DNA from 2 places in the Brevibacillus sp. FSL L8-0520 genome. Region 1 is predicted to be linked to the other one. Evidence: riboswitches for the same ligand, from Rfam matches in the RefSeq annotation. Region 1 holds a riboswitch; the other holds the start of a gene.

Region 1 (4,425 bases):
GATCTCGAATATTTGCGATTTGCTCGTCTCTACCGTCTCGATCGTGCGATTGATCACACCATCCAACATGGTAATACTGATCGCCTGATTCATTATTGATCTCCTTCTACCTCGTTTTTGACCGTCTGGAACAGCGCCTGCAGCTTGGGCACATCCATTTCCCTGATCCCGACATCGTATCTGGGGATGGAAAGCGGATTCACCTGGGCCGTTACCACACCTCGATTTGAATTGAAGACAAATCGGTAGCCCGCTTGCTTGGCTATGTCCAGTACGATGTCATTGCTGTATCCAAACGGCAAGGAAATAGCTTGCACCTGCTTGCCCACCAGATCGCTCAAGCCGACCCGCGACATCGTAAAATCTACGTAAAGGCGATTGCGGTATTCTTGTTCGTCTTCGAGCCGTTTGAGCTCCTCCATGTACACAGGTGCTGTCTCCGGTCCCAGATCTCCCCATTCGTTGCGGGCCCTCTCGTCGTGAAGACTGTATGTATGAGAAGCGATCTCCACCAACCCGGTCTGCAGCATTTCCTTCACTTGCGGACGGGATAGCGGCGTGGTCATTTTTTCTCTCTTTCGCTCCTCGGTATCCCGCAATCGTCCAAGTATGGCAAAGTTGACCGATGGGAACCGATACTGCTGCATTACGGGAAAAGCATGTGTGTAATAACTTTCATACCCATCATCAAATGTAAGCAAGACTGCATTCTCAGTGGGCAAAACTCCTGTCTCGACAAAACGCACAAATTCCGCCAGTGATATCGGATGAAAATTGTTCTCGAATAAAAACGTCATATGCTCTCTAAACTGCTCCGCCCCAATAACATAGCGCTGGTCAGAATCGTCGGTCACATGATGGTACGTCAATACGACTACCCGATCTCTATACCAGAGCTTGGAGGACGCTGCTTCTTCCCGGTTTTTTTCTGTCTGTGGTGCAGCCGATTGCTCCTCGCTTGTGCTTATAGACGTAGTGACATGGGGGAAAGGTTGCACTTTTGGAGCCTCCTCTTTAAAAAAAGAGGCAGTATCGGGCAGTCCGGCAGTCACAACGAGCCCTAGCGCAATGAAAAATACGAGAAAGAAGGGCCACCTCTTCGGCACAAAAAACTCCCTCCTTTATGCCTATATAGGAATTTCGACATATACGAACGGATTCCTTTATGAACTGAATTCCAGCAGTTTGCCGCAAGTCTTAAGGCCTAGTCTTCTTAAAAATATAGAGGAAATCCGTTTTCAATGACAGAAAAAGAGCCTAGTGTGTATCACTAGGCTCTCGCGCTTGGTCTTTACTTGGACAGCCCTGCTGCATCCTGCTTGAGCGCTTCTGCCTTATCTGTGCGCTCCCACGGCACATTCAGATCGTTGCGGCCAAAATGGCCGTATGCCGCGGTCTGCTTGTAGATAGGACGACGCAGGTCAAGCTGCTTGATGATACCTGCAGGACGAAGATCAAAATGCTTGCGGATTAGTGTTACCAATTGGTCCTCGGCAATCTTGCCGGTCCCAAATGTATCTACGCTGATGGACACTGGCTGTGCGACACCAATTGCATAGGCCACTTGTACTTCGCATTTTTCAGCCAAGCCGGCAGCGACGATGTTCTTCGCTACATAGCGGGCTGCATATGCGCCGGAGCGGTCCACTTTTGTCGGGTCTTTTCCGGAGAAAGCACCACCGCCGTGACGAGCGTATCCGCCATAGGTGTCGACGATAATTTTGCGGCCTGTCAAACCGGCATCCCCTTGTGGTCCGCCAATAACAAAACGGCCAGTCGGGTTGATGAAGTATTTGGTCTCGGCATCCAGAAGCTCTGTTGGCACGACAGGCTTGATCACGTGCTCCATCAGGTCGTTCTTGATTTGTTCCAGAGTGGTTTCCGGAGCGTGCTGGGTAGAAATAACAATCGTATCAATACGAACCGGCTTATCGCCGTCGTATTCTACAGTCACCTGTGTTTTACCGTCTGGGCGCAGGTAGCTCAAAGTGCCGTTTTTACGCACTTCGGTCAGACGGCGAGCCAACTGGTGAGCCATGCTGATCGGCAAAGGCATCAGTTCAGGAGTCTCGTTGCAGGCGAAACCAAACATCAGACCTTGGTCGCCGGCACCAATCGCTTCAATCTCAGCATCAGTCATTTTCCCTTCGCGGGCTTCCAGCGCCTGGTCTACACCGAGGGCGATATCGGCAGACTGCTCGCCGATAGCGGTCAGAACGCCGCAAGTGTCGGCATCGAAACCAAACTTGGCGCGATCGTATCCGATTTCACGGATGGTGTCACGGACGAGCTTTTGAATATCCACGTACGTGTTCGTGGTGATTTCCCCTGCCACGAGTACCAGACCAGTGGTAACGGAAGTTTCGCATGCTACGCGAGCATTTGGATCCTTGGACAAAATGGCGTCCAGGATAGAGTCGGAAATTTGGTCACAAATCTTATCCGGATGACCTTCGGTGACGGATTCAGAAGTAAACAGACGACGACCTTTTTGCAAAGACATGTGTACTACCTCCTTTGACCTCATACAAATAGTGTGGTAGCCGAAACAGGTTCTTATTAGACGAAGGCACAAGCAAAAAAAAACCTTTTCCTGTTTTAGAGGAAAAGGTGCTTGGTGTTTGCGTTCCCTACCCTCTTATCGGCCAGAACAGGTATCCGTTCTGCTGGTTAGCACCGCTCGAGTCGGTTGCCGGGCTTCATGGGGCCAGTCCCTCCGCCTGCTCTGGATAAGAGTATCCATTACGGATAATAGAATAATCGTTTTTATAGCCGGTGTCAATAAGCGCTTAGCGCAATTCGTATTTGCCGCGAACCATAATGTGCGCGACACCATTGTAGTTTGCATTCAAGCGCAATCCGCGATTGTCCGAACGGGCGATCAAGAGCAGATGATTGGCAGCCACCTGAGCTCCCGCTCGCAGGTCCTTGCCCTCGGTAATATCTGTCAAGCCATCGCCTTTATCGCCGGCTACTGCTTGTACTTTTCCCGTACGGACGATAAATTCCGTACCCTCAAAACCGTACAGCGTCTGCCCCGGGTGCAGCTCAACCACTGTCAACCCCGTCGAGACGGATGCACCGCCTGTGCCTGCGCCTCCGCCAAGAGCTTTTTGAATTTGCTGATCCACATAGCTTTTGGTGACGACCGGATCATCCGCTGAGCCCGGGACACCGGAAACGCCGTCTGCCATCGCCTGCGAAGCAAAGACCCCCATCCCGACAATTGCTATGGCGAGGATTCCCTTGGTTGCTTTTTTCATTTATGTTCTCTCCTTTTCCATAGAGTTACAAACTGTAAGCCTTCGCCAGCAGGACGACCACCTCTGCACGTGTAGCTCTTCCCTGCGGCTTGAACGTCCGTCCGTAACCGCTTATCCACTTTTTCGCCGTCAGCGCCTCAATGGCGGGAGACGCCCAGTGACTTGTCGGCACGTCGGTAAACGATGACCTGCTGCGATTATAGAGCACGAGATTATTTGCTCTGGCTACCATCAGTGCCATTTCTGCCCGTGTGATCGATTGATCCGGCAGCATGGTGCTGTTTGGATAGCCGCTGATGATGCCGAGCTGGTGGGCAGTCAGCAGATTGCCATAGGCCCAGTGATTTTTAGAAAGATCCTTGAACGGATTTCTGCCTGTATACGTAACGATATTCATCCCTTTGGCCCGCATGGACTGGATCAGCATCGTCGCAAACTGGCCTCGAGTCACCGACTGGTCAGGCTTGAAGGTCGAATCATCAAAGCCTTTGACGACTCCCTTCGTGCTGAGTCTGGCGATCTCGTTGCGGGCCCAGTGCGTGGAAATATCACGATAACCCGCGATCAAAGGCTGCTTGGTCAAAGTCAGCCGGTACGAATCGTATTTAAACGGCAATGTGGTTGTCAGACGGATATAATACTTGCCCGGCTTCAGCTTCATGCCAAGCACCTCTTTGCCCAGATCGGACAGCTGCGCTACGTCGTTCGTGGCAAAGAGCGAGTAGTTCAATGTATCCGAACCGTACAGCTCCAGCCGCATCCCTGTCGATACGGGAACGAACGGAGCGCGTATGCTGACGTAGGATTCGGAATCGACCGTAAATTGGAACCAGTCCTGATCGGTATGAGTAGGCAAGGTTCCTGTCATCAGCGTTCCGTTGGCCAAAGGTGACGCCTGGCGATATGTATCGTTGGGCTCATTGGTATCCTTCCGAATCGGCGTATAGGACACGTCCAGCTTGTACTCGCCGTTCACCTGATTTCGCCAGTACTCGGTCAGCCTGATGTAGTATTTGCCCGGCGATACTTCCTTTTGGGCGCGCTCGGTCGGGTCATTCCGGTCGCCTTTGTCAAATTCTTCAAAGGCTTGTCCCTCTTTGCCGATCTTCATGTTCAGGTCGATCCGCTTGGTATCGGCAGTGACTGTTACGTTTAGCCGGCC
Region 2 (4,425 bases), 2.7 Mb from region 1:
TGTTGCGCACTTGCTCGGCCCCCAGCGTATCTACGCCTTGCTTGGAAAGGGCTGCAGAAATCATCTCAGCCACTTGATGCTTGTAACTCATAGTGATGCAAACTCCCTTCATCATGAAAAATAAAAAAACCTCTGCGTCTCTGATTGATCAAGAGACGAGAGGTATTCTCCCGCGGTGCCACTCTTTTTGCCATGCAGCCTTTACATTTCGGGCAGCACAGCCGCTTTGTTCTGCGATAACGGGCAGACCCGGCTGCCTTACTTGCTCCAGAGATAAACCGGGCAATCAGACAGCATCTCCGAGGTGCGATTCCTGCCGCCATCCTGCACCGGGCTTACACCATCCCCGGCTCGCTTGGGCATTTTGACGGAGTACTTTCCTCATCATCGATCCTTTATGATTCATCCATTATAGCGAAAAGGATGCGGCTTTCGCAACTCAATCATCCGCTTTTTTTATGATCGCATCGAGATCGCGAAACAGGTCGCGGGTCAGCGATTCTTTGTCTTCGGCAGCATTCCATTGCTGCTTGAACTGCTGCAGCTTCTCGAGCAAAGCCAACTCCGCCTCCGCGTCCTTTTCCAGATCGTGATTTTCACTCGGGTCGAATGGCATCAGCCGCTCATCCGTGCCGCTGCGAAGATAGGCGGTTTTCCAGTTGTCCGGAAACTGATAAGCCTGCTCTCCGAACAGAATCGCGAGAACATCGTCCGATTCAAGCGGCAGGAAGTGGTCGAATTCGTCGCGCCTGCCCCCTTCGGACAGATTGATATGTGTAAAGGAATACCGGAGATAGTGTTGGCCATTTTCGCTGTCTTTCACGACAGAATATGTCTCGAAGTCGGTTTGTTCCAGTTCTTTTACCGTTTCGATACGCGATAGGAATTCGTGCTTGTCACAAGGGTGTAGTGGATCCAAAGCGTTTCGCTCCTTTGCTTGGCTTCGACCTCATCATAGCAAAAGGGGCATGGATTGACAATGAGCGGGGACAGCGGGCGGACTGGAGCTGGAACACTAGTCGATCGGTATGTAAATTTTTATTTTCATTTGATCCGGGTACACGGACTGGCGGACATCGGTTATTTCAAAATCAGGTCCTTCTCTTCGCTCGTAGTTGGAATTCGGAAGCCAGGTGCCGTAAATATAGGTTCTTGTATTTTGGACAGAGCCGATCACCCTGAATTCGGCGTATTTCCCTGCCGGAAGCAGACAGTGGACAAAGCCATCCTCCAGCTCGCCATCCAAGTTTTTTACCTCTTCGCCGACGATGAACGTAAAGTCGCCGTTATCCTGGAAATCGCACGAAATGCCGTATGCCATGTCAGGGGCGGCTTTGTTGGGAATCCGCATATAGTGTCCATTCCTTCCGAAATCGGCATAGAAGCGGGGAATGTCCTCAAAGTAGCGTTTGTTGTTCAGATTTGTCTTGTAGGCGTACCCGACGATGGCAATGCTGTTTAATTGCACAATGTTTGGTTTGTTCATGCTTATTTCTCCCTTTGCTCGTTTTTGATCATCCAAAAAATCCAGCTTCTTTTGCAGGAAAATAGGTATGTTCGCCTTTCGGAACTTGGCCGGGGTGATGCCGAAAGTAGCTTCAAAAGCACGGGTAAACGCCTCCTGGGAGCCGTACTGGCAGGCGATAGCCAGATCAAGGATGCTTGTTTGCGTCTGTTTCAACAAAACGGCGGCCTCGCTCAGCCTTCTTTTTCGTATGTACTCGTGAACCGAAAAACCGGAGATCGCTTGAAACAGCCGTTGAAAATGAAAGGCGGAAAAACAGGCTTCCGCGGCAATATCCGCGATATTCACCTCCTCTTGAAGATGCTTTTCGATAAATTCGATTGCGCATTGAATCCGCTCGTAGTGATCCATACCTGCCTCCATTTCCCAGATGTGCTACTCCTATTGTACAGCCGGGAAGACGATGTTTTTTGATAATCTGTGCCGATTTGGCAAGTGATTGCTTGATTTCTTCAAAGTGCACCTGTTGGACAAGAAAAAAGAAGCCTGGATTCCAGGCCCCTTTTTCAAGCAGCTGCTTAGCAGTCGTTATTGCACCCTACGATGACCAGCAGGATAAACAGAACGAGCACTAGGGCGAAGCTGTCACCGAAGATATTGTTTCCGCAGTAGGATGTACTCATGTCGTTTTCCTCCTTTCCGATATGCTTTAGTCTATACACGGGAGTCATGAAGAGTGTGGGCGATTGACTATATGGGGCAAATATGGGCGCCGGACTTGCGTGGATACGGACAATTTCTTCATTGACGCGGGGGAGGGGGGGTGTTAAGATACTTTCAAACCTTGCAATTACTGGAACGAATCGAATAAAAAAGCGACATCTCTTATCCAGAGAGGCAGAGGGACTGGCCCGATGAAGCCTCGGCAACCGGAATTTTCAGGTGCCAATTCCAGCAAAGCCGTGTGCTTTGAAAGATGAGAGGATGCGTCAGGCGTATCGTATTCGCGGACAAATCCTCTTCTGCACACAGAAGAGGTTTTTTGTTTATCTGAGATGATCTGCTTTGAGAAAAGGAGTCTGCCATGAAACCGAATTTTCGCGAACAGCTTTACCGAAAAATTCTGATACTGGACGGCGCGATGGGAACAATGCTGCAGCAAGCCAACCTGACTGCCGAGGACTTCGGCGGAGAGGAATACGACGGCTGTAACGAGCTGTTGAACCTGACCCGGCCGGACGTCATCCGCTCGATCCATGAAAAGTACCTGGAGGCGGGTGCCGATATTATCGAGACGAATACATTTGGCGCTACGTCCATCGTCCTGGCCGAGTATGACGTGGCGGAAAAGGACCTGGAGATCAACATCGCCGCTGCAAAAATCGCTCGCGAGGCCGCAGATGCCTATTCCACGCCTGAGTGGCCTCGCTTTGTGGCAGGGGCGATGGGCCCGACGACCAAGACGCTTTCTTTGACGGGCGGGGTCACCTTTGACGAGCTGGTCGAGTCGTATTACCGCCAGGCAAAAGGGCTTTTGATCGGGGGAGCGGATGTGCTGCTTCTGGAAACCTCGCAGGATACGCTGAACGTAAAAGCGGGCGGCATCGGCATACGCAAGGCTTTTGATGAGCTGGGGACGGAAGTGCCGGTCATGCTTTCGGGGACGATTGAGCCGATGGGCACGACGCTGGCGGGACAAAACATCGAAGCGTTCTACGTCTCGCTTGAGCACCTCAAGCCTGTCAGCATCGGGCTGAACTGTGCGACCGGTCCCGAGTTCATGCGCGACCATATCCGCACGCTATCCGGTCTTGCAGACTGTGCCGTGAGCTGTTATCCCAATGCCGGTCTCCCGGACGAGAACGGCCACTATCACGAAACTCCGCAAGGGCTGGCGGCAAAAGTCAAGGCATTTGCCGAGCAAGGATGGCTCAATGTGGCGGGCGGATGCTGCGGAACCACGCCCGACCACATCCGGGCGATGGCCGAAGCCTTGAAAGACTGCAAGCCGCGTGCCCGGCAAGAGCATGCAGTCAGCGCCGTGTCCGGGATCGATGTCGTCTACGTGGAACAGGACAACCGCCCGCTGCTGGTCGGGGAGCGCACGAACGTCATCGGGTCCAAGAAATTTCGCGATCTGATCGCAGCCGGACAATACGAGGAGGCTTCCGATATCGCAAGGGCACAGGTGAAGCGGGGGGCTCATGTCATCGATATTTGTCTGGCCGACCCGGACCGCGACGAGTACGGCGATATGGAAAAATTCCTTCAATATATTGTGAAAAAAGTAAAGGCGCCTCTCATGATCGATTCCACGGATGCGCGCGTTATGGAGCTGGGGTTGAAATATTCCCAAGGGAAAGCGATTCTCAACTCGATCAACCTCGAAGACGGGCTCGAACGGTTCGAGCAAGTCGTGCCCTTGATCCACAGATACGGGGCCGCAGTTGTCGTCGGAACTATCGACGAGACCGGCATGGCTGTCACCGCCGAGCGAAAGCTGGAAGTGGCAAAACGCTCCTATGACCTTTTGGTAAACCGGTTTGGCGTCAATCCGCGGGACATCATCTTCGACCCGCTCGTGTTTCCTGTCGGTACAGGAGACGAACAGTACATCGGCTCTGCCAAGGCGACAGTAGAAGGCATTCGCCTGATCAAAGAAGCGATGCCCGAGTGCAAGACCATTCTCGGCGTCAGCAACGTGTCGTTTGGTCTTCCGGCCGCAGGTCGGGAAGTGCTGAATGCCGTTTTCCTCTACCATACGACAGTCGCTGGTCTCGATTATGCCATCGTCAATACGGAGAAGCTGGAGCGCTATGCTTCCATCCCTGAAGAAGAGAGAAAGCTGGCTGAAGCTCTTTTGTTCGAGACAAAGGACGAAACGCTTGCCTCCTTTACCGATTTTTACCGGCAAAAGAAAAAGGAAGCCAAAGTCGAGGTGTCCTCGCTTCCACTGGAAG

What was found. Region 1 has a riboswitch for S-adenosylmethionine ahead of metK (methionine adenosyltransferase). Riboswitches for the same ligand answer to the same signal wherever they lie in the genome.
Region 2: another riboswitch for S-adenosylmethionine. It lies ahead of metH (methionine synthase); the one in region 1 lies ahead of metK (methionine adenosyltransferase).

Annotation. Positions count from the first base shown of each region.
Region 1 is NZ_CP150171.1:4,864,307-4,868,731, forward strand. It holds gene NSQ24_RS23830 (sensor histidine kinase) at 1-93, opposite strand, end outside; gene NSQ24_RS23835 (polysaccharide deacetylase family protein) at 93-1,106, opposite strand; gene metK (methionine adenosyltransferase) at 1,292-2,497, opposite strand; SAM riboswitch class I at 2,636-2,736, opposite strand; gene NSQ24_RS23845 (hypothetical protein) at 2,790-3,263, opposite strand; gene NSQ24_RS23850 (S8 family serine peptidase) at 3,289-4,425, opposite strand, start outside.
Region 2 is NZ_CP150171.1:2,197,585-2,202,009, forward strand. It holds gene argS (arginine--tRNA ligase) at 1-91, opposite strand, end outside; T-box leader at 149-397, opposite strand; gene NSQ24_RS10920 (hypothetical protein) at 440-919, opposite strand; gene NSQ24_RS10925 (AraC family transcriptional regulator) at 1,016-1,876, opposite strand; gene NSQ24_RS10930 (YjcZ family sporulation protein) at 2,044-2,148, opposite strand; SAM riboswitch class I at 2,348-2,448, shown strand; gene metH (methionine synthase) at 2,550-4,425, shown strand, end outside.